Regions from separate parts of the Rhodococcus sp. NPDC059969 genome, predicted to be linked through region 2. Evidence: riboswitches for the same ligand, from Rfam matches in the RefSeq annotation. Region 2 holds a riboswitch; the other holds the start of a gene.
What was found. A riboswitch is a leader RNA that binds a small molecule or an ion and turns the genes downstream of it on or off. The one in region 2 is predicted to bind S-adenosylmethionine.
Positions count from the first base shown of each region.

Region 1: another riboswitch for S-adenosylmethionine. It lies ahead of ACFWAD_RS25640 (putative leader peptide); the one in region 2 lies ahead of ACFWAD_RS15445 (bifunctional o-acetylhomoserine/o-acetylserine sulfhydrylase).

Region 1 is NZ_JBHWUF010000012.1:31,425-42,855, forward strand. Features, by position in the region: gene ACFWAD_RS25590 (rhodanese-like domain-containing protein) at 1-402, shown strand, start outside; gene ACFWAD_RS25595 (O-succinylhomoserine sulfhydrylase) at 399-1,622, shown strand; gene ACFWAD_RS25600 (alternate-type signal peptide domain-containing protein) at 1,679-2,275, opposite strand; gene ACFWAD_RS25605 (signal peptidase I) at 2,275-3,840, opposite strand; gene ACFWAD_RS25610 (SipW-dependent-type signal peptide-containing protein) at 3,906-4,463, opposite strand; gene ACFWAD_RS25615 (signal peptidase I) at 4,492-5,133, opposite strand; gene ACFWAD_RS25620 (hypothetical protein) at 5,130-5,696, opposite strand; gene ACFWAD_RS25625 (alternate-type signal peptide domain-containing protein) at 5,701-6,258, opposite strand; gene ACFWAD_RS25630 (HAD-IIA family hydrolase) at 6,545-7,360, opposite strand; gene ACFWAD_RS25635 (sulfite exporter TauE/SafE family protein) at 7,398-8,165, opposite strand; SAM riboswitch class I at 8,365-8,459, shown strand; gene ACFWAD_RS25640 (putative leader peptide) at 8,467-8,544, shown strand; gene ACFWAD_RS25645 (amino acid ABC transporter permease) at 8,669-9,643, shown strand; gene ACFWAD_RS25650 (amino acid ABC transporter ATP-binding protein) at 9,640-10,425, shown strand; gene ACFWAD_RS25655 (ABC transporter substrate-binding protein) at 10,460-11,431, shown strand.
Region 2 is NZ_JBHWUF010000004.1:345,707-357,137, forward strand. Features, by position in the region: gene yhjD (inner membrane protein YhjD) at 1-234, opposite strand, end outside; gene trpS (tryptophan--tRNA ligase) at 286-1,320, opposite strand; gene ACFWAD_RS15420 (barstar family protein) at 1,347-1,841, opposite strand; gene ACFWAD_RS15425 (ribonuclease domain-containing protein) at 1,841-2,377, opposite strand; gene ACFWAD_RS15430 (exodeoxyribonuclease III) at 2,386-3,231, opposite strand; gene ACFWAD_RS15435 (MFS transporter) at 3,268-4,476, opposite strand; gene ACFWAD_RS15440 (NADP-dependent isocitrate dehydrogenase) at 4,607-5,830, opposite strand; SAM riboswitch class IV at 6,136-6,276, shown strand; gene ACFWAD_RS15445 (bifunctional o-acetylhomoserine/o-acetylserine sulfhydrylase) at 6,420-7,745, shown strand; gene ACFWAD_RS15450 (homoserine O-acetyltransferase) at 7,742-8,878, shown strand; gene ACFWAD_RS15455 (DEAD/DEAH box helicase) at 8,997-10,826, shown strand; gene ACFWAD_RS15460 (hypothetical protein) at 10,826-11,401, shown strand; gene ACFWAD_RS15465 (DUF3017 domain-containing protein) at 11,407-11,431, opposite strand, start outside.

The DNA.
Region 1 (11,431 bases), on a different contig from region 2:
GAGCAAGCCTGGGAGCTGCTCCGCGAAAACCCCGACGCCGTGCTGGTCGACGTGCGGACCGATGCGGAGTGGAAGTACGTCGGTGTCCCCGATGTTTCCTCCCTCGGCAAGCAGGCCACACTGATCGAATGGGTGAGCCACCCGACCGGCGCGCGCAATGACAACTTCGTCGACCAGTTGAAGGAAGCCGGCATCACTGCCGATTCCTCCGGGTCGGAGCGTCCGGTGATCTTCCTGTGTCGATCCGGACAGCGTTCCATCGGTGCGGCGGAAGCTGCGACTGCGGCGGGCATCGGCCCGTCGTTCAACGTGCTCGACGGGTTCGAAGGCGCATTGGGTGCCGACGGACATCGCGGACTTGTAGGTTGGCGGGCCATCGGCTTGCCATGGAGGCAGCAGTGAGCGGAATTCCCCAGGGTGGCGCATTTCAACGATCGCTGCCGGACGACGTCGGTCTCGGCACTCTCGGTGTTCGCGGCGGACTGATGCGTACCGGGTTCGAGGAGACGTCCGAAGCGCTGTTCCTCAACTCCGGATTCGTTTACGAGAGTGCAGAAGCCGCCGAACAAGCCTTCACCGGCGAGGTGGATCACTTTGTCTACTCCCGCTACGGCAACCCGACGGTCAAGATGTTCGAAGAACGTCTGCGTCTGATCGAAGGCGCGGAAGCCTGCTTTGCGACGGCCAGCGGAATGTCGGCCGTCTTCACGGCGTTGGGTGCGCTGTTGGGCAACGGCGACCGACTGGTTGCCGCGCGCAGCCTTTTCGGATCCTGCTTCGTGGTGTGCAACGAGATCCTCCCGCGCTGGGGCGTCGAGGTCGTTTTTGTCGACGGCGAGGACAACGCGCAGTGGGAAGAGGCGCTGTCCGTGCCCACCACGGCGGTGTTCTTCGAGACGCCGTCCAACCCGATGCAGTCCCTCGTCGACGTTCGGCGGGTGTCGGAGCTTGCTCATGCAGCCGGTGCAAAGGTAGTGCTGGACAACGTCTTCGCCACACCGCTGCTGCAGCGTAGCCTCGATTTGGGCGCCGACGTCGTTGTGTACTCCGGTACCAAGCACATCGACGGTCAGGGCCGCGTGCTCGGCGGCGCGATCCTCGGAACCGAGGAGTACATCAGCGGTCCCGTTCGAGAACTGATGCGGCACACCGGACCTGCCCTCAGCCCGTTCAATGCGTGGACGTTGCTCAAGGGCCTCGAGACGATGCCGGTCCGCATTCGGCACTCCGTGGCTTCGGCCCTCGAGATCGCAGAATTCCTCGAAGGGCACTCCGGCGTCAAGTGGGTCAAGTACCCGTACCTGACTTCGCACCCACAGCACGAGCTCGCGAAGTCTCAAATGAGCGGCGGTGGAACCGTTGTCACGTTCGAGCTCAACGCCCCCGACGGTGAGGGCAAGAAGCGGGCATTCGAGGTTCTCAACGGCCTGCGCGTCATCGACATCTCCAACAACCTCGGTGACTCCAAGTCCTTGATCACCCATCCAGCCACGACGACGCACCGGGCCATGGGGCCGGAAGGCCGCGCAGCAGTGGGTATTACGGATGGCGTCGTGCGCTTGTCCGTGGGGCTCGAAGACACTGCCGATCTGTTGGCTGATCTGAAGCGGGCCCTCGGCTGAAGCCGTAGAACGCAACCCGTGGAACGCCTTCCTCGATCTTAGTTGGGCGAGGCGTTCTACGGCGCGGGCGTGAGTCCCAATTGTTTGACGTCGATTGTCAACGCCGTCGTATTCAGTGTGAGTCCTGAGCTCGTGGTATCGCTCGGGTAGATCGTGAACAGCACCTGCGCCGTCAGGTTGGTGTTGTTCAATGCCGACGTGACTGGGATGAGGTTCGGCGTCGGCGCTGTGCTGTCGTACAGCAGATTGTTGCTCTGATCGGTGACGTAGGTGCGGAGATCGACACTGGCGGTCGCGAGCCCGCCACTCAACTTGGTCTTGTCGACCGTCACATTGGCTCTCAACCGGGGACCGGTGGCCAAGACCTTCGAATCGCAGAAATACGTGTAGTTGAATCCAGGCTTGAGTCGATAGGTAGTGATGTTCGGGATAGGCACGAGTGGATTCGGGTTGGTGGGCGCGTTGACGTAGATCTGTGAATACCAGCCACCGCCGCTCGTGGTCACGCATGCACCTAGATCGAGAGTCCCGGACTGCACAGCGGCGCTGGTCAGCGTCGCACTGTCCGTCCATTTCGCCAATGTCCCCGAACCACCGAGCAGTACAGCACCGGCCGCGGCGACTGCCATGGCAGCTTTCGTCGTCTTTTTCATCAGGGCACCAGCGCCTTGATCTCGTCCGGAAGTTCGCTCGGGGCAGGAGATTCGGCCCAGACTCCCGTTGAACTGTCGATGACGGAGACTCCGGACGTGGTGATCACGTACAACTGATCGGTACCGGTGAGCCAATGCAGGACAGCGTCGCTGTCGACGGTACCTCGATAGACTTCAGTGCCTGATGAATTCGACACGGACACAACGGTTCCACTGGTAGTCGAGAGCTTCTGTGCGCTGAGACCGGGAGTAGTCACCGGGGCGCCGACGGGGACCTCGCTCGGAGTGGTCGTGATTGGTGGCACGGTCGTCGTTGTCGTTGTCGTTGTCGACGGAGTAGTTATGGGCGGTGACGAGGTGATTGTCGAGGGCGCAGTCGAGCCGGTAGGTGTTGCAGTTCGTGAGGTTGGCGATGCGCTCGGCTCAGTCGTGACGGTTGGAGCCGGTGAGGTTACGGATGTTGTAGCCGTGCCAGACGGCGTTGTGGTTTCTGGCGCCGGGGGCGATGCGGCGATGCGGGCTGCAGCGGCACCCGCTGTGTACGGGATCGCTTGGTTGCACGAATAGAGCAATGTCAAAAGAATGCCGAACTGGAATCCTGCGTAGTCGGTGGTGACGTTGCTTCCGCTCAAGCCGTGGACTTCGACATTATACAGGCCGGCGATGAGATTGAAAGGAACCGTCATACCATTGGGTGAGCCGTACCGCACTGTGCCCACTGTCGATGATGCCGTGTAGTCGTTCGATCCGAGAATCGCATTGGTAGTGGGATTTCGCACGATCAGCCGATACGAATTCCCGCTGACGGCAGGCCAGGAGATATCGACTCCCGTGGCAACCAGAAATCCTACGGTCGCGCACGACACCGATGTGGGAGCGACCGCTGGCGCGGGGAACGTTGCCGCGGTTTGGAATTGAGCCGTACCTGCAGTCGCCATGCCGGTGAATGCGGCTTGCGTACCGCCGACGTTGGTCGCGCCAGCTACGCTGAGCCCGACCGTCGCCAACACGACTATCGACTTGAGAGCATGAGAGTCGCCCCGCGCATTCCTCGGGTGTTTCGCCAAGGTCCCCTCAGTTGCAGTGTCCGGGGCATCGTCGCCGGATCGTGGGCCCGTTCTCTGGGGACGAAAGGCAACATAGACAAGACCGCATATTGCGATCGTGCCCAGAACAAAGCCGCTGGAACCTGACAACCACACGGCGACGTAGCCGAGTCGGTTCACGCTGAAGAGGACTCGATCGGCCTCAGTGATCACATAGGGGTCCGGATCCGAGACAGAATTCGCGTCACCGCGCAGTTCTGCGATTGCAAGGTTGTTGCCTTGCTGCTCGATCGTTTCGACGCGATGGGTGATTCGAACGCCTTGGCTGTCGTACACGCTGACGATGTCACCGACCTGAACTTCGGATGCGGGCACGGTACGCGCGAATGCCAATGCACCGGTATCGATCGTGGGAGACATCGATCCGCTCTTGAAGATCAAAGGAGTGATACCAAAAGCCAGACCGGCGACGAAGAAGACTATCGATACCAGTCCGGCGAGGGCACCGAGGGTAAGCAAGACCTCCTGAACGCGGCGGGGCTTTGAAGTGTTCGAGGGTGACTTCGTGTGTTGGGCCACTGTGCTCACACCTTTGCCGTGAAGGTCAGGACGATGCTCGAAGAACTGCTCTTCGGCGGCATGGGGCTCGCGGGAAGCTGAACGGAGACACACAAATTCTCGGTAGCCCCGGCCGCCAGCGGGCGGTCGGCGGTGCCGACAGCCTGATTCGAAGTCAGTGTCAGGGGTAAGGAGGACACCACATTGGTTCCGTCGGCACACTTGTTTGCCACAGTTCCGTTCGACGACACCGTCATCCGCAAAAAGGTCGTCAACGCACCGTTGCTCGTGGATGTGATCGTGTACTTCAGCGGAAGGGTCGCCCCAGCACCGACATTGTTGACCTTGAGGATCGCGGTGTTCGAATCTCCCGGAATCATCCCGGTTTTGCCGAGTTGGCTGAAGTTCAGTGTTGTGGTCAGCTCGGGTTGCGTTGTGGTGTTCAAGTTCAGATTGATCGACCCGGTCGTGATGTTGCCCGAGGTTGCCGTGGCGGAGGATGTCCAGGCTGCGAGTGTGGTCACACCGCCGACACCCAGCACCATCCCCAAAGCGAGCAGCGCGCGAAAGCGCGTGCTGGTCAACAAGTGACGAAACCGGTGAGCCGGACGGTCAGGGTGCGAGGGCATCGTGCTGGCCTTTCTCGATCTTGGCGGCGTCAATGGGCTCGAAAGGTGCAGGGCCAGGAGCCAATCGGGCGCGAGCTCGCTCCTTCCGGCCGTCACGGATGCCGCTGATCATCATGTAGGCCGCGTACAGCAGTAGTGCCGTCACGACTATCACCACGATCACGGTGCGCTGCTCTCCGGTGAGCCAAGTGTTGACGTAGCCGAGATACGGAAGGCTGTACCAGACCTTTCCCCGGATCTGTACTGGCCGTACTTCTTTCTCGTCGCGTTCACCGTTCGCGTCGCCTTGGGTGATGAAAGTTCGTTCACCCTTCTGGTTTTCACTTGTGGCGATGATCCGGTGCGTGACGACGGTCGGCTGACCCGATTCCAGCTGGTACGTAATAGGTGTACCGATCCCCAGTTCGGACGGATCGACAGGTTTGACGACTACCAGTGATCCAGGGTTGTACGTCGGGCGCATCGAACCGGTCAGGATCGTGAAGCGCTGCGCTCCGGCAAAGAAGGGGACGACGATCGTCGCGACGATAACCGCCGAAATTGCCAGCAGCAGTGTCCAACTGACGATCGAGGTGATCCACCAGAGCGGGCCGGTATGTTCGCGCTTCGTGGAGTGCTTTGTCATACCGGACCTGCCTGGAACGTCAAGGTAGCGGTGTTTGTTGCTCCGGAGACCGACTGAGTTCCTACTGTGAGCCGTAAACACAGGACGTAAGTTGCGTTCGAGGCCAGCGGACTCGGCATGTACGCCGGTGAAACCGGGTATTGCAGCGATGCGTTCATCGAACCCGATATCAGGGGGGTGACTGCCGGGGCCGCTGTGTTCACTCCAGCCGGGCAGGCGCCTTCGTTGGCGACTCCGTATGTGGTCAGGGTGAATTCGGTCAGTAGTGTCGTCGCCTGCATTCGCCATTGCAAGGGGTCGGTTCCCGAGTTTTTGACTGTCAGCGGCGCTTGCACCGTATTACCAGGAACTACCAGAGTCATTCCGGTCGTCAGCGTTGACAATGGGTACGCCGCACTGGTTCCGGTAGAGGTACCAACCGTGAGGTTGACGCTGGCGGCAGTTGCCGTGCCGCCATTCGCGCTCGCCGAATCGGACCACAGCGCGAGCGACTGCTGCGACGATGCGAACACCGCTACAGCAGCCACCGCGACTGCGATCGCTCCCCAGACCTTTTTCCTCATGAAATTACGGGGCCGGTGTCAGTGCTGTCTGAGTGACGACCAGCTTCAGTGCCGACAAGTTCAGCGACTGGTTCTGCGCGACCTGGTTGGCCACATCGGTGAAGTTGAGACGGACCCCGACGTGGACGACGGTATTGTTCTGCACCTTGGTGATCTGGGAGATCGGGTTGCCACCTGCATCCTTGATCGTGGTAACCGGTTGCACCGCCGCGGCAAGTTCGGCGCTGTTGGCACCTGGAACGATTCCGGCTGTGTCGGCGGTCAGAACAGCGGCGAGGCGATCTCCGACTGCAGTCACCGTGACGTCGCAGGTGTATTCGATGCTCTCAGTGGTGACGATGCGGTAGGCCGAAATATTGGTGATCGCGGTCTTCGTCGGGTTGAGGGAGTTCCAACCGCCGCCAACCGGTGCGCAAGCGCTCAGGTCGAGTGCGCCGGACGTGACGGGTCCGCCGCCACTGACATCGGCCGAATCGCTCCACACTGCGAGCGAGCCGGCACCGCCGAGGAGGAGGGCACCGGCCGCCGCAGCAGCGATCGCGCCCTTGGTCTGCTTCTTCATGAAAATCTCATTTCATGTCTGGGACCCGAAATGGGTCGTTCAGACATGAGTATCAGCCACGGCAAACGATTCGTTACTACTTTTCCAAAATTTCTTTTTCGACTGTGATCCACATTCTCTGGAGAATTGAAAGTGGCTCTGACCTGCGGATAACTATCAGTATGTAATTTTGGTGCGAAGAAAACCGTTTGTTTGTCCAGTTGGACAAACGGGACGAGTCGGATCCTGGCAAACTCGCTGTTTTTTACCAGTTAATTACCAACTTTCCATTCTTTTGACAATTCCTTCAATTGTTTGCGTTGCTACGGAATGGATCGGTTGTCATTCCGACCAAATCCGCGACCGACTCGAGGACGATGGTCGGGCGGTACGGGTAGAGCTCCACCGACGCGCGGGTCGAGATTCCGGTCATCACCAGAATCGTCTGCAGTCCGGCTTCGAGGCCGCAGACGATGTCGGTGTCCATGCGGTCGCCGATCATCAACGTGTTGGCCGAATGTGCGCCGATGGACCGCAGGGCGGACCGCATCATCAAGGCGTTGGGCTTGCCGACGTAGTAGGGATCGCGTCCGGTTGCCTTGGTGATGAGAGCGGCGACCGAGCCCGTGGCCGGGAGAGAGCCGTCGCGCGACGGTCCGGTGGCGTCGGGGTTGGTGGCGATGAACCGCGATCCACGCTCGACCAGGCGGATGGCCGTGGTGATCGCCTCGAAGGAGTACGTGCGCGTCTCTCCGAGGACGACGTAGTCGGGGTCGCTGTCCGTCAGGACGTAGCCGATGTCGTGCAGTGCAGTGGTCAGGCCCGATTCACCGACCACGTAGGCGCTGCCGCCCGGACGCTGGTTGGCCAGGAAGGTCGCGGTAGCGAGCGCTGACGTCCAGATCGACTTCTCCGGGATGTCGAGTCCCGAATTGAGGAGGCGTGCTCGCAGGTCACGCGGGGTGCGGATGGAGTTGTTGGTGAGCACCATGTACGGAATGTCGTTCGACGCCAGTTCTGCCAGGAACGTGTCTGCTCCGGGTATCAAGTGCTCCTCGTGGACGAGAACCCCGTCCATGTCCATGAGGTAGGTCCAACCGGTCTGATCGTCTGTTCTGGTCATATCTCCAGTATGTGCGGGTGCCGCCAGATGTGGGCGGTCAAGCGAGAAGACGCCACAAGCCGATCAGGCCGACGACGACAATCGTGTATCGCAGTGCAGTGGGGGACAGGCGTCGTCCGTAGCGGGCGCCCAAAACGCCGCCACCGAGTGAGCCGACAGCGATCAAACCCGCTGCTGCCCAATTGATCTGGTCGAAGGCCAGAGTGATGTACATTCCGGCCGCGACGATGTTGACGAGCAGTGAGAGCAGGTTCTTCGCGCCGTTCATGCGCTGGAGGGTTTCCGGGAGGATGGCACCCATCACACCGATGAGGAGGATGCCCTGCGCGGCGGTGAAGTAGCCGCCGTAGATGCCGACGGCAAAGGTGCCCGCGGTCAGGAGCATCAGCCTCTTGGTGGACAGCGTCGTCTCTTCGGTGGAACGCTTCTTCGCCCACGCCTGGATACGTGGCTGGAGGAGGACAAGTGCGAGAGCCAGGATCAGCAGCACCGGAACGATGGTCTCGAACAGTTTCTCGGGTAGGTGCATGAGCAACCACGAACCAAGGAGTGCGCCGGCGAGCGACGCGGGAATCTGCCACTTCAAACGATCCCACTGCCCGGACAACTCACGCCGGTATCCCCACGTGCCCGAAACCCCGCCGGCGACGAGCCCGACCGCGTTGGACATGGTCGCGGTCACCGGCGGCATCCCGAAGGCGACCAGGGTGGGAAACGTGATCAGCGTTCCACTGCCGACGACGGCATTGATCGCGCCCGCACCGATGCCGGCCAACAAGATGAAGAAAGCGTCGATTCCACTCACTCCGCAGACGGTACGGCAGAGGAAAAGTCAGTCCGGACGGCGGTCCCGGTCTCGATTCGAACACTCCATTGAACACGGCGACCAAGGTTTCGGACACCGTTGAAATCAGTGCGATTTCAACATGAAGCGACCTTCATTTCCCTTGCAGTGCAGGGAAATACAACATTTGACGACTCGGGATTTCGCGTCTAGTCTTTGCTCACCATCCAGAGCGACCGAGAGACCTGGCTCGTCGACGTCGCAGCAACCCCCCGAGTGATCGGGAGCGGGTGCTACCGCCAGGACCGATGGAAGGCATCACATGGGTTCCACTTCGCACGCTGCGCACAGGCGTCGTCACATCGATCTGTGCCGCACCGCTTCGTGTCACTGTCTCTGACCTCACTGTCACCGACCGAACTGTCGTCGTCTTCGCAACTCGAGTACGCCACCTCGAGAACACAGCTGCGTTCCCATTTCCCGAAAGGTCTATTCGTGATGTCCACTCCGTCAGGTAGTGCGCCGTGAGCGCGCCCACCGATGTCCGCCCCGAAAAGTCGGTGGCCGAGCCGCAGCTTCCCGACTCGGAACTTGTCGTTGCTCGTACCTGGCACCCGTTGCGCTGGGTGATCAGCGCGGTCGTGCTGGTTTTGCTTGCTCAATTCATTCACGGCCTCGTCGTCAACCCCGGCTGGGACTGGCCGACGTTCGCGCAGTACTTCACCGCGAAATCGGTGCTTGCCGCGTTGTGGATGACGATCAAACTGACCCTGTGGGGGACGATCCTCGGATTCGGGCTCGGTGTTTTCCTGGCACTCGGCCGGTTGTCGAAGAACCCGGTCCTGCAGGTGATCGCCTGGACCTACATCTGGGCCTTCCGCTCGATTCCGCTCATCGTGCAGCTGCTCTTCTGGTTCAACATCACGTACCTGTACCAGACCCTTTCTCTTGGAATACCTTTCGGACCGGAGTTCTTCACCTTCCAGGTCAGCGGTGTGATCGGCGGATTCACTGCAGCAGTCATCGGTTTGGCACTGCACCAGGCCGCGTACTCGGCCGAGATCATCCGCTCCGGAATTATCTCGGTGGATCACGGTCAGATCGAAGCAGCTCACTCGCTAGGTATTCCGCGCAGTCGCCAGTTCTTCAAGATCATTCTCCCGCAGGCGATGCGGGCGATCCTCCCCAATGCCGCCAACGAGGTCATCGGACTCTTCAAGGGAACGTCCATCGTCTCCACCATGGCGATCGCCGAACTGTTCTACCAGGTGCAGGTCATCTTCGGCCGCAACGGACGAGTTGTGCCCCTGCTGATGGTCGCCACAATCTGGTACATCATCCTCACGACGTTGCTCTCGATCGGTCAGTACTACGTTGAGCGCCACTACGCACGTGGATCCGCCCGAGCCCTTCCGTTGACTCCGATCCAGAAGGCGCGCAAGAAGTTCGAAGAGATTCGTGACGCGCGTCTCGATATTCCGAGAGGTGCGACCCGATGACCGCAGAATTGGCCGAAGAGACGGTGTACGCCGTCGAAGCGCGCGGAATCCACAAGTCGTTCGGCACGCTGGAAGTACTTGCCGGCGTTGATCTCCTGGTTCGCAAGGGCGAAGTGACCGTCATTCTCGGACCGTCCGGTTCCGGTAAGTCCACCTTGCTGCGCACCCTCAATCACCTCGAGAAGGTCGACCGCGGGACCGTACGGATCGACGGAGAACTGATCGGATACCGGCGCAAGGGAAATCGACTTCACGAACTGCGTGACCGCGAGATCCTGAAGCAGCGTTCACATATCGGATTCGTGTTCCAGAACTTCAACCTGTTTCCGCACCTGACTGCGCTGGAGAACGTGGTGGAAGCACCGCTCTCGGCCCAGAAACGAGACCGTGACGAGGTCTACCGCGAAGCCCGTGCTCTGCTCGAGCGAGTGGGAGTGGGAGACAAGGCCGACGAGTATCCCCGCCAGCTCTCCGGTGGCCAGCAACAGCGCGTAGCGATAGCGCGAGCGCTAGCACTGCGTCCGGCTGTGATTCTCTTCGACGAGCCGACGTCGGCGCTCGATCCCGAGTTGGTCGGCGAAGTCCTCGAAGTTCTTGCCCAGCTTGCCCGCGACGGCGCCACCTTGGTGATCGTCACGCACGAGGTCGGATTTGCTCGGGAGGTGGCGGACACCGCGGTCTTCATGGACGGCGGCGTCATCGTCGAACAGGGCCCGCCGTCGCAGGTGATCGACAATCCGGTTCACGAACGGACCAAAGCGTTTCTCTCCCTCGTCCTCTGACGCGACCCAGACTCATTCCCGGAAGGAAAAATTGATGTTCTCCCCATCCCGTCGCGCGACTTTTCTGATCTCGGCTCTTGCCACCGTCGGACTGCTCAGCGCTGCGTGCAGCAGCGCTGACGCCGAGTCCGACGGCGCCCAGGTCACCGCGGCCGCGGGTTACAACCTCACCGCCGACCAGAATCGCATCACCACCGACAAGGTGGATGCCATCGCCGCCGAGGTTCCTCAGGACATTCGTGATCGCGGCACGCTGCGAGTCACCGGTAGTGCCGGTTCCGCTCCGCCGCTTCGCTTCTACGCCGACGACGACACCACCCTCATCGGCTCCGAGACAGACTTCGCCTACCTGATCGGTGACGTTCTCGGTTTGAAGGTCGACCTGCAGACAGCGGACTGGGCACAGAACTTCGTCCGCATCGACTCCGGCGAGGCCGACGCCTTCCTCTCCAATGTGACTGTCACAGAGGAGCGTAAGGAGAAGTACGACTTCGCCACTTACCGACTCGACACCCTCGCCTTCGAAGCGAAGAAGGGCGCCGGGATCTCCATCAAGGAACCCAAGGACGTCGCCGGCAAGAAGATCGCCGTCTCCTCTGGTACCAATCAGGAAGCACTGCTGGTCAAGTGGAGTGAGCAGAACGTCGCGGCCGGCCTGGCGCCCACCGACATCTCCTACTACCAGAACACCACCGACTACTACCTCCCCTTGCAGTCCGGCCGAATCGACGCCTACTTCGGCCCGAACCCGTCGTCGCAGTTCCACGCCAAGCAGTCGGGTGAAACCGAGGTTGTCGGTGAGTTCTCCGGTGCCGGCGACACTTTGCAAGGACAGATCGCGGTGCTGGTGAAGAAGGACAACGGGTTGATCAAGGCCGTCAACGACGCGATCAACCACACGATCGAGAACGGTACGTACAAGCAGATCCTCGAGCGTTGGAACATCACCAGCGAAGCCGTCGACAAGTCTCTGATCAACCCGCCCGGCCTTCCCAAGACCAAGTGA
Region 2 (11,431 bases):
CTGAATCGACTCCAGGTACTCGGGATGCCCGGCCAATACGAAACCAGCCACGGCAAACGCGACCATCATGATCGGAATCAGTGCCAGAACGCTGAAGTACGTGATTCCCGCAGCGTAGTAGTCGCCTTTTTGCTCTTGGAACCGTCCAGCAGCGCGAACCAGATGATCGAGCCAAGGTCGCGCTGCCCGTTGCTTCTCGAGAAAGCTGGGTGCGTCGTCGTCCGTGTCAGCCATTGCCGTCCCCCTCATGTTCGGTCAGGCGTCGTGAGTCCGAATTCGCGTCGGTCAGCCCTTCGGTGCCAGGAATCCGACCTTGTCATAGACAGCGGCGAGTGTGCGTGAAGACACCTCTCGGGCGCGGTGCGCTCCGGCCGCGATGATGCGATCCAGCTCCGCCTCGTCTGCGAGGTAACCGTCCACCTTCGCTTTGAGCGGGGTGACGAACTCGGTCAGGACATCAGCGGTATCGGTTTTGAGGTCGCCGTACCCCTTGCCTTCGTAACCGGCCACCAGAGTCTCGATCGGTACTCCGGAGAGAGCCGACTGAATGGTGAGTAGGTTGCTGACGCCCGGCTTGGCCTGCGGGTCGAAGCGAATCTCGCGCTCGTTGTCGGTGACGGCCGACTTGATCTTCTTCGCCGACACCTTCGGATCGTCGAGCAGATTGATCAGTCCGGCCGCACTGGCAGCGGACTTGCTCATCTTGGCGGTCGGATCCTGCAGGTCGTAGATCTTTGCCGTGCCCTTGATGATCTGCGGCTCGGGAACGACAAACGCCTTGCCGTAGCGGGTGTTGAACCGGCCGGCCAGATCGCGTGCGAGTTCGAGGTGCTGGCGCTGATCCTCACCCACCGGGACTCGCTGCGGGCGGTACAGGAGGATGTCCGCGGCCATCAGAACCGGATACGTGAACAAACCGACACTGGCGTTGTCGCTGCCTTGCTTGGCGGACTTGTCCTTGAACTGCGTCATACGGCTGGCTTCACCGAAACCGGTGATGCAATTCAGGACCCACGCCAACTGCGCGTGCTCGGGAACCTGACTCTGCACGAACAGCGTCGCCCGATCGGGATCGATACCCAGCGCCAGAAGTTGAGCCACCGCAACCTTGGTGCGACGACGCAGTTCCTTCGGGTCCTGCGTCACCGTGATGGCGTGAAGATCCGGAATGAAGTAGAACGCGTCGAAATCGTCCTGCAACGGAACCCACTGCTGCAGCGCACCCAGGTAGTTGCCGAGGTGGAAAGAATCCGACGTCGGCTGGATTCCGGAAAGCACGCGAGGCTTTGCGGTGGGCTTCTGTTCTGCAGGGGTCGACATGGTTCCGATCTTTTCACGAGTGGAAATCAGTGCGGTGGCGTGGTGCCCGGGTAGTCGAGTTCGACGAGGTCTTCACCGGGGGCGCTCAGGTCGTCTTCACAGACCTGGTAGACGGTCCGGAAAACGACGGGTTCCCATTCTTCGGTGTAGAAGTCCATCGTTTCGCGGAACCACTCCAACTGATCCTGTTGCTCGGACAGTAGAGAACCCGCACCTCGGATCACAACTACATATCCGGCGCCCAATCCGAGTACGTCGTCCAGATCTCGCATGACGTCGTCGAAAGCATCCTTGTTTCGCCCGAAGTGGGACGGAAACTGGAAGGCCGCCGCGAACTCGTCGAAGACCTGCGACGTAGTCCGCATGTTCTCGCCACGAACCACCCGAACGACAAAATTCTCGCCACGGAGTTCACGTGCAAGATCATCTGCAACGGCCGGGTCGCCCTGCAGCGCCACCGAAGCGACATCCGAAGACGGATCCAGCCACTGCGCCACGCTGACCGTAGACGAATCGGACATCAGCGAATCCTCACAAACGTGTCGTAGTGATCGAGGGTGTACCAGGCCGAACCGTCGTTGCCGGTGACGATTCGCTCGGCGTCGCGGCCTTGGCCGTTCTTCTTCGCGTTGACGTCCCATTCCTGATAGACGACACGTCCACCACCCGCCCCGACAGCGGGCAGACGCCCCTCGCTGTTGCGGAAGGTGATGCCGCCCTTGGTTCCCGGCGCGTTGGCGGAATCGGGCCACCTCCCGGCGTCGATCTCCACGAGCGTGGCGAGAACTCGCGCCGGCGCATCGCTGTTTGCCTGCTGCGTTGACTTGGCAGCGGAACTCGACGGCGCAGAACTCGACGGCGCAGCCTTGGTGGTGGCGCCAGGCTTGGCTTGAACACTCGAGGACTGAACGCTCGAGGACTTGGTGACCGACGACGCCGAACTGTCGGAGTCGCGTGAAGAAAGCGTCACCGCCAGCACCAGCGCCACCACGGCAACGATGACGGTGATGATGGCGTTGCGCATTTTTGCGCTCGGCATCTTCAGACCTTCAGGCATGCGCGTTCCTACCGGTACGAGACGGTGACAGGTGCGTGGTCCGACCAACGGAGGTCGTAGGACTCAGCGCGTTCCACGAGGGCAACCTTGGCCCGCTCGGCGTAGCCGCGGGTGGCAACCTGGTAATCGATACGCCACCCCGAGTCGTTGTCGAATGCCTTGCCGCGGTACGACCACCACGAGTAAGGACCATCGACACCAGGGTGAAGGGTGCGGAAGACGTCCACCCACGCGGAATCGTCGGCGAACAGAAGGTCCATCCACGCGCGCTCCTCCGGGAGGAATCCCGAAGACTTCTTGTTGGTCTTCCAGTTCTTGAGGTCGAGTTCGGTGTGTGCGATGTTCCAATCGCCGCTGACCACCACGTGGCGATCGGCCGACTCGGCCGCTCCGGCGGTGGAGGCGAGGTGAACTGCGAAGGACGCCATGAACCGTTCCTTCTCCTCCTGCTTCGGTGTGAGCGCCTCACCGGACGGCAGGTACAGGCTCGCGACGGTCAGATCCGCGAAGTCGGCTTCGATGTATCGACCGGCTTCGAGAAATTCGTCGTCTCCGTGACCGATCCGCACCGCGTCGGGTTCGGTGCGTGAGAGCACCGCGACTCCGTTGCGTCCCTTCGCGGACGGCTCGGCCGAGACCAGGAACCATCCGTTGCCGAGCGCTGGCTCGAGGGTCTCACGAAGCTGATCGTCCGACGCACGCGTTTCCTGAAGGCAGATGAAATACGCCGACGTCTTCTCCAGCCAATCGAGCATGCCCTTGCGGGCCGCTGCTCGAACGCCGTTGACGTTCACGGACGTGATGGTGTGGGGAGCAAGAATGTGGGAGTCAGCAGTTTGTGGCACGGCAAGCACCGTAGCCGATTCCACCGACGCGGATCGGCGCCCAGGTCAGCGCACGGCCCTACGCTGCAGAATCACTGCAATCGCCAGCACGGCAAGACCCGCGACCGCCAGCAAAGACCCCACTGCCGCCGGCGCCGTGTACCCGTAACCGGCCGCGATCACGACGCCGCCGATCCACGCTCCGAAGGCGTTGGCGATGTTCAGCGCGGCGTGATTGAGAGACGCAGCCAGGGTCTGAGCGTCCTCGGCGACGTCCATCAGCCGTGTCTGCAGACCTGGAACCATCGAGGACCCCGCGAGGCCGATGAGGAAGACGAAGATCAGTGCCGTGTAGGGATTGCGCACAGCGATCACGAAGACCGCGAGGATCACCACGAGGGATCCCATCGACAAGAACAGGCCCTTCATCAGGGCACGATCCGCGAGGTATCCGCCGACGAAGTTACCGGCCACCATGCCCAGTCCGTAGAGCATGAGTGCCAGGGGAATGAACGAAGCGCCGAGCCCGGACACGTCGGTGAGCGTCGTACTGATGTAGGTGTAGACGGCAAACATGCCGCCGAACCCGACCATGCCCACGATCAGCGTCATCCACACCTGGACGCGGCCCAGCGCTCCGAGTTCGGTGATCGGATTCGTCACCGGCATGCCGTCCAAACGCGGAATCCAGACGAACAGCGAAGCAACGGTTGCCACCCCGATCACGGCGACCAAAGCGAAGGCGCTGCGCCAGCCGAGTGCCTGACCGATCCAGGCGGCGACCGGTACCCCGATCACGTTGGCCACGGAAAGACCCATCATGACCATCGCCACGGCCTTGGCGCGTTTTCCCGGTTCGGCCAGGTGAGCTGCGACCAACGCGGCGACTCCGAAGTACGCGCCGTGCGGCAATCCGGCGACGAAGCGAGCCATCATCAGCGTCGTGTACGAGGGAGCGAAAACCGAGGCGGCATTGCCGACGGTGAAGGCGACCATGAGCGCGATCAACAGTGTGCGGCGCGGTACCCGTGCGGTGAGAGCAGCGATCAGCGGAGCGCCGACGACAACCCCGAGCGCGTACGCGGAGATCACGTGACCTGCGATGGGTTCCGAGACGCCGAGCCCGGATGCCATTTCCGGGAGCAATCCCATGGCGACGAACTCGGTGGTGCCGATACCGAAACCGCCGAGGGCGAGAGCGAGCATCGCCGGACCTCTGGTGGAACGAACCCCGGGTGTCGAGGCGTCAGAACGGGAGAGGGTAGACGAAGTCACTGATCAATTGTGATCTCACACCTGGTTGAACTTCCAAGTGAGAGCGGGTGAGTTCACTCACGTGAGACCGCGAACACAAATGGGACGCCCGGTTTCCCGGACGTCCCATTCGAAAGGTGAAGCGGTGAATCTACTTCGCGGCCATGGCCTTCTGCAGGTTCACGTCGAGTGCGCCGAGGAACTCCTCGGTGGTCAGGTAGCCCTGATCGCCGCCGACCAGCATCGAGAGGTCCTTGGTCATCTGGCCGCTTTCGACGGTCTTGATGACAACGTCTTCGAGCGCCTGCGCGAAGCCGATGACCTCAGGGGTGCTGTCGAGCTTGCCACGGTGCTCGAGCCCACGGGTCCACGCGAAGATGGACGCGATCGGGTTGGTCGAGGTGGGCTTGCCCTGCTGGTGCTGACGGTAGTGACGCGTCACGGTGCCGTGAGCAGCCTCTGCCTCACAGGTCCGTCCGTCCGGCGTGAGCAGAACCGACGTCATGAGGCCGAGCGAGCCGAAGCCCTGGGCCACGGTGTCGGACTGGACGTCACCGTCGTAGTTCTTGCATGCCCAGACGTAGCCGCCCTCCCACTTGAGTGCGGAAGCGACCATGTCGTCGATGAGGCGGTGCTCGTAGGTCAGACCTGCGGCATCGAACTCAGCCTTGAACTCGGTCTCGTAGATGTGCTGGAAGATGTCCTTGAAGGCACCGTCGTACGCCTTGAGAATGGTGTTCTTGGTGGACAGGTACACCGGGTAGTTCTGCTGCAGACCATAGGTGAGCGACGCGCGAGCGAAGTCACGGATGGAATCGTTGAAGTTGTACTGCCCCTGAACGATGCCGCCGTTCTCGGGGAAGTTGACCAGTTCGTGCTCGATCGGTGCGCTGCCGTCCTCGGGCGTGTAGGTGATCATCACCTTGCCGGGGCCGGGGACCTTGAAGTCTGTGGCGCGGTACTGGTCGCCGAATGCGTGACGGCCGATGATGATCGGCTTGGTCCAGCCCGGAACGAGTCGCGGAACGTTGGAGATGATGATCGGTGCGCGGAAGATCGTGCCGCCGAGAATGTTGCGGATCGTTCCGTTCGGGGAACGCCACATCTTCTTGAGACCGAATTCCTCGACACGTGCCTCGTCCGGCGTGATCGTGGCGCATTTGACGCCGACGCCGTGCTTCTGGATCGCGTGCGCTGCGTCGATGGTGACCTGGTCGTCGGTCTCGTCGCGGTACTCGATACCGAGGTCGTAGTACTCGAGGTTCACATCGAGATACGGATGGATCAACTTGTCTTTGATGAACTGCCAGATAATGCGCGTCATCTCATCGCCGTCGAGTTCGACGACGGTGCCCTCAACCTTGATTTTGGACATGGGTGCTTCGCGTCCTCCTAGGAAGTTTCCCTGGTTACACGGTTGCGGTCACACTTTGTGAGTGGGTCCGCGAACGGTTCGATTATCAAACCTAGACGGTGTGGACTGATCTCGGGAGATGAGTCCCAAACAAGACAAGCGTACTGCTAACCCGTGAGGCCGCAACCGGCAGGTCCACTCACCGGTCTCTACTCACGAGTAACTTTTGCCTGCTAGTGGGCTACGTCGCTCTGCCGCGCGTGCGGTTGCGGCTCACATTTCGCCCCGTGTCAGGACTGCGCTCACTTCCCGGTAGAATCCGACTTGGTCATGAGTGCCAGCGTCAAGCCCCGGCTCGCTGGACGGCAACCCTCCAACCGCGGTGGGGTGCCCCGGGTGATGACCAGGTTTCCCGACGTGGATCTGCTCGCGCAGTTCCACCGCAATTCGGGTGACAAGCGCGGGTCCGACAGGGACGGACCCCAGACCGGGCCGAGCCCCACGGAGGTATTTCAGTATGTGTCGCACTTGTAGATAGACCCCAGCACGGGGCGGCGATCATTCGCCCCCGTCCGACATCTATCCGTCAGACCACTGGAGTGAACAAATCATGACCGACAACACAGCCGACGCCGCAGCAGCTTCGGATCCGACCGCGAACTGGTCGTTCGAGACCAAGCAGGTGCACGCCGGGCAGACAGCGGACACCGCCACCAATGCGCGCGCTCTGCCGATCTACCAGACCACCAGCTATGTCTTCGACAGCACCGATCACGCTGCCGCACTGTTCGGGCTGGCCGAGCCGGGCAACATCTACACGCGAATCATGAATCCGACGCAGGACGCCGTCGAACAGCGGATCGCCGCCCTCGAAGGCGGAGTCGCCGCACTCCTCCTGTCCTCGGGTCAGGCTGCCGAGACCATCGCGATCCTCAACATCGCCGAGGCCGGCGATCACATCGTCTCGAGCCCGTACCTGTACGGCGGCACGTACAACCTCCTGCATTACACACTTCGTAAGCTGGGCATCGAAGTCACGTTCGTCGAGGATCCCGACGATCTCGAGCAGTGGCGCGAAGCCGTTCGCCCGAACACGAAGGCGTTCTACGGCGAAACGATCGCCAATCCCAAGAACCACATCCTCGATCTACCTGGCATCTCGTCGCTGGCCCACGAGAACGGTCTTCCGTTGATCGTGGACAACACCGTGGCGACGCCGTACCTGCTCCGCCCACTCGAGCACGGCGCCGACATCGTCGTTCACTCCGCCACCAAATACCTTGGTGGACACGGCACCGCGATCGCCGGCGTCATCGTCGACGGTGGCACCTTCGACTGGACGCAGGGTCGCCACACCAACTTCACCACCCCGGATCCCAGCTACCACGGCGTCACCTTCGCGGACCTGGGTGCCCCGGCGTTTGCACTCAAGGCGCGCGTCCAACTGCTGCGCGATCTCGGCTCCGCCGTGGCACCGTTCAACGCGTTCCTCATCGCGCAGGGCATCGAGACCTTGAGCCTGCGCATCGAGCGCCACGTATCCAACGCACAGAAGGTCGCCGAGTTCCTCGACGGCCACGGCGAGGTGGCCTCCGTCTCCTACGCGGGACTCCCCTCCTCACCGTGGTTCGAACGTGGAAAGCAGCTGACGCCCAAGGGGACCGGCGCCATCGTCACCTTCGAGCTGCCCGGCGGGATCGATGCGGGCAAGAAGTTCGTCAACGCCCTGACGCTGCACAGCCACGTCGCCAACATCGGTGACGTTCGCTCACTCGTGATCCACCCCGCCTCGACGACGCACTCGCAGCTCACCCCCGAAGAGCAGCTCGCTTCGGGTGTCACGCCCGGGCTCGTCCGCCTCGCGGTCGGCATCGAAGGAATCGACGACATCCTCGCTGATCTCACCGTCGGCCTGGCTGCGGTGGCAAACTCGTGACCGTGAACGAATTGGAGCCCAGGATCGACCTCCTGCCCCCGGCCGACGGCCAGGTGGGGTTCGTCGACATCGGCGCCCTGGAACTCGAGAGCGGCGCGGTACTCCCCTCGGTTTCGCTCGCCGTTCAGCGGTGGGGTGAGCTGTCCCCGAACCGCGACAACGTCGTACTCGTCGAGCACGCACTGACCGGAGACTCACACGTCACCGGTCCGATCTCCGCAAATCAGCCCTCCCCCGGCTGGTGGAACGGGATGGTCGGCCCCGGCGAACCGATCGACACCGGCGAATGGTGCGTCATCGCAACAAATGTCCTCGGTGGCTGTCGCGGCACGACCGGTCCCAGTTCACTGGCCGACGACGGCAAGCCGTGGGGCAGCAGGTTCCCGGAGATATCCATCCGGGATCAGATCGCGGCGGAGAAGAAGCTCGTCGATCTCCTCGGGATCGACCAGTTGGCCTCTGTGGTCGGCGGATCCATGGGCGGCATGCGCACCCTCGAATGGGCAGTTACCTACCCGGACAGCATTCGCTCCGCGTTGGTTCTCGCAACCGGTTCACGGGCGACTGCAGATCAGATCGGCACCCAGACGACGCAGATCGCTGCCATCGTCTCCGATCCCGAGTGGCAAGGCGGTGACTATCACGGATCGGGCCGGGCACCTCGCGCCGGACTCGGCATCGCTCGCCGCATCGCGCACCTGACGTACCGCACCGAGTCCGAACTGGATGCGCGCTTCGAGAACTCCGCCCAGAACGACGAAAACCCGTGGAACGGTGGACGATACGCTGTGCAGAGTTACCTGGAACACCAGGCGGACAAGCTGGTCGACCGCTTCGACCCGAGTACGTACGTCCTCCTGACCGAAGCCATGAACCGGCACGACATCGGCCGAGGACGCGGCGGCGTTGCAGCGGCGTTGGCATCGATCACGGCACCGGTCGTCGTGGGCGGCGTGGATTCGGATCGGCTGTATCCCCTCCGTTTGCAGGAGGAGATCGCCGACGGAATTTCCACGTGCAGCGGCCTCGAGATTCTCAAGTCCAAGGACGGCCACGACGGATTCCTGACGGAGGCGGACGCCGTCGCCGGACTGCTTCGCCGAACGATGGAGTTCGCACGCACGGCTCGCTGATCCGGCACAGAGCCACATTTTCAGAATTCGTCAATGTCGGGAAAACCACAGCTGATCTGCGGGTTTTCCCGACATTTTCATTGGCGAACGTGAACCGGCGCGGCTAGCATCGGCGAACGTGAATCAGCCATGCTCGACGCGCCTGCAGGCTACGTACATTCCCGAGCACATGTCCTTCGCGTTCTGGGGTGACGCAGACCCGGCAGCGCGACTGTCGGCACTGGGGATGCCGACCGGGTCGCCGGGCGTGTGCAGGCTTGCGATCCCGGTCGACGAGTCGATCACAGCAACCGACGTCGAAGCGCAACTGCTCGACCTCACAGCCGCGATCGACGCCTTCCACAACCTCGATGCAGGTCGCGGCGACCTCGGACCGTCGTTGCTCGCGTGGAAGCGCGTCGTCGAGACCGGCGCACATGACATTCCGACCGCGGCGCATGCAGCGATCGACCGCGACGACACGAAGATCCGAAGCGCCCGGTCCACGGTGCGGTTGTTCACGGATGCGCGTACAGCCCTGGACAGCCTTCGCCGAGCAAAGATTCAGGCGACTCTGCGCCCGTATCAAATGCAGGGAGTTGCCTGGCTGACGGCGCTGTCGGGTTCGGGCGGTGGGATCTTGGCCGACGAGATGGGTTTGGGTAAGACACTGCAAGCGATTTCGATGATCGCGATCCGCGCCGACGACGGCCCGCATCTGGTTGTGTGTCCCACCTCGGTGATCGGAAACTGGCGCCGCGAGATCGAGCGATTCGCTCCGCATCTGCCACTACATGTTCATCACGGGACTGCTCGCGCACTTCCCACGCGTATCCCCGCCGGCACCACTGTTCTGACCAGCTACAGCGTCTTGCGTTCCGACACGGCCCAATTGACCCCGATCCACTGGAGTTCGGTGATCTTCGACGAGGCGCAGCAGATCAAGAACCCGTCTTCCCTCGCTGCGAAAGCGGCAATGCGGTTGTCGGCCGACGTCAAGGTGGCGATGACCGGCACGCCGGTGGAGAACCGTCTCGAAGAATTGTGGTCACTCTTTCGGGTCGCCAATCCCGAAGTCCTCGGAACTCGCGCGCGTTTTCGTCAACGCTTCGCCGTCCCGATCGAATCCGGTCGATCCGCCACTGCGGCGACCAGGCTTGCCGCGGTCATCGATCCTTTCATTCTGCGCAGAACCAAAGACACAGTGGCCAAGGATCTTCCGCCCAAGCAGTTCTCCACCATCTCGTGCACTCTGACATCGGAACAGGCGCGGATCTATCGGTCGGCAGTTGCCGATGCTTTCGACACCGGATTGGGCACGGGAATTGCCCGACGCGGTAACATCCTTGCGCTGCTGACCACCCTCAAACAGGTATGCAATCACCCCGCACAGGTGACCGGCGATACGGACGACCTTGACGGAAGATCCGGAAAGCTCGACCGCGCAACGGAAATGATCGCCGAGATCGTCGACGACGGCGATCGCGCGCTGATCTTCACGCAGTACCGGACAATGGGCGAGATGCTCTCCCGGCACCTGGGATCCGAATTGGGAATCGGTGCCGTGCCTTTCCTTCACGGTGGCCTCAACACCGACAAGCGCGACGGGATGGTCGACGCGTTTCAGAACGACGCGGATTCCCCGCCGGTTCTGATTCTGAGCCTGCGCGCCGCCGGCTTCGGCCTCAACCTCACTCGCGCGAGTCACGTCGTGCACTACGACCGGTGGTGGAACCCAGCCGTCGAAGATCAGGCAACCGACCGGGCACACCGCATCGGCCAGAAGCGCACCGTCAACGTCCACACCTTGGTGACGGGCGGAACCGTGGAGGATCACATCGCAGCGATGCACGAGTCGAAACGAGCTGTAGCCGATGCTGTTTCCGGCAACGTGGAGGCCGCCCTGGCGGATCTTCCCGACACCGAATTGCGTGAACTTCTCGAACTCGACGGCGCGGTGATCATCTGATGGCCAACGAATTCGGTGTCACCGCTTGGGGTCGGGCGTGGCTGCGCACGGTGGAACGGACCGCGGCATCCGGTCCGAACCCGTCCCTGCCGACGGCTCGTACCCTCGCACGCAACGGGTCGGTGGAATTCACCGTGGTCTCATCGGGGACCGTCATCGCCGAGGTGAGCACCAAAGCAAGAACCTCGTCGGTGACGATTGGTGTCCCGCTGTGGACCAAATCCGAAATCGCTGCAGTGAAGAGCCTTCTCCGCTCGGCGGGAAAGGCCAACAGATCCGTCTCCACCGGCGAACTACCGGACAGCGTCGTCACCGAACTACTGTCTCGAAATATCGCAGTAGCCGTTGATCTTTCGGAGTGCATTGCCAGCTGCGACTGCTCAGGTCGACGCTCGCCGTGCGTTCACCATCTCGCCGCGATCTACGCCCTGGCCGGGCGAATCGACGAGGAACCGGTCCTCGCAGTTACGCTGCGAAGCGAACCGGACAAGGCCGGAAAGAAGTCGGCATCCGCACAGTCACCGGAGTGGATCCCTTTGAGCGACATCGACATCCGCTCGTTCTACGGGGACTGACCTTCTCAGTCGGTACCGAGCGGATCGATG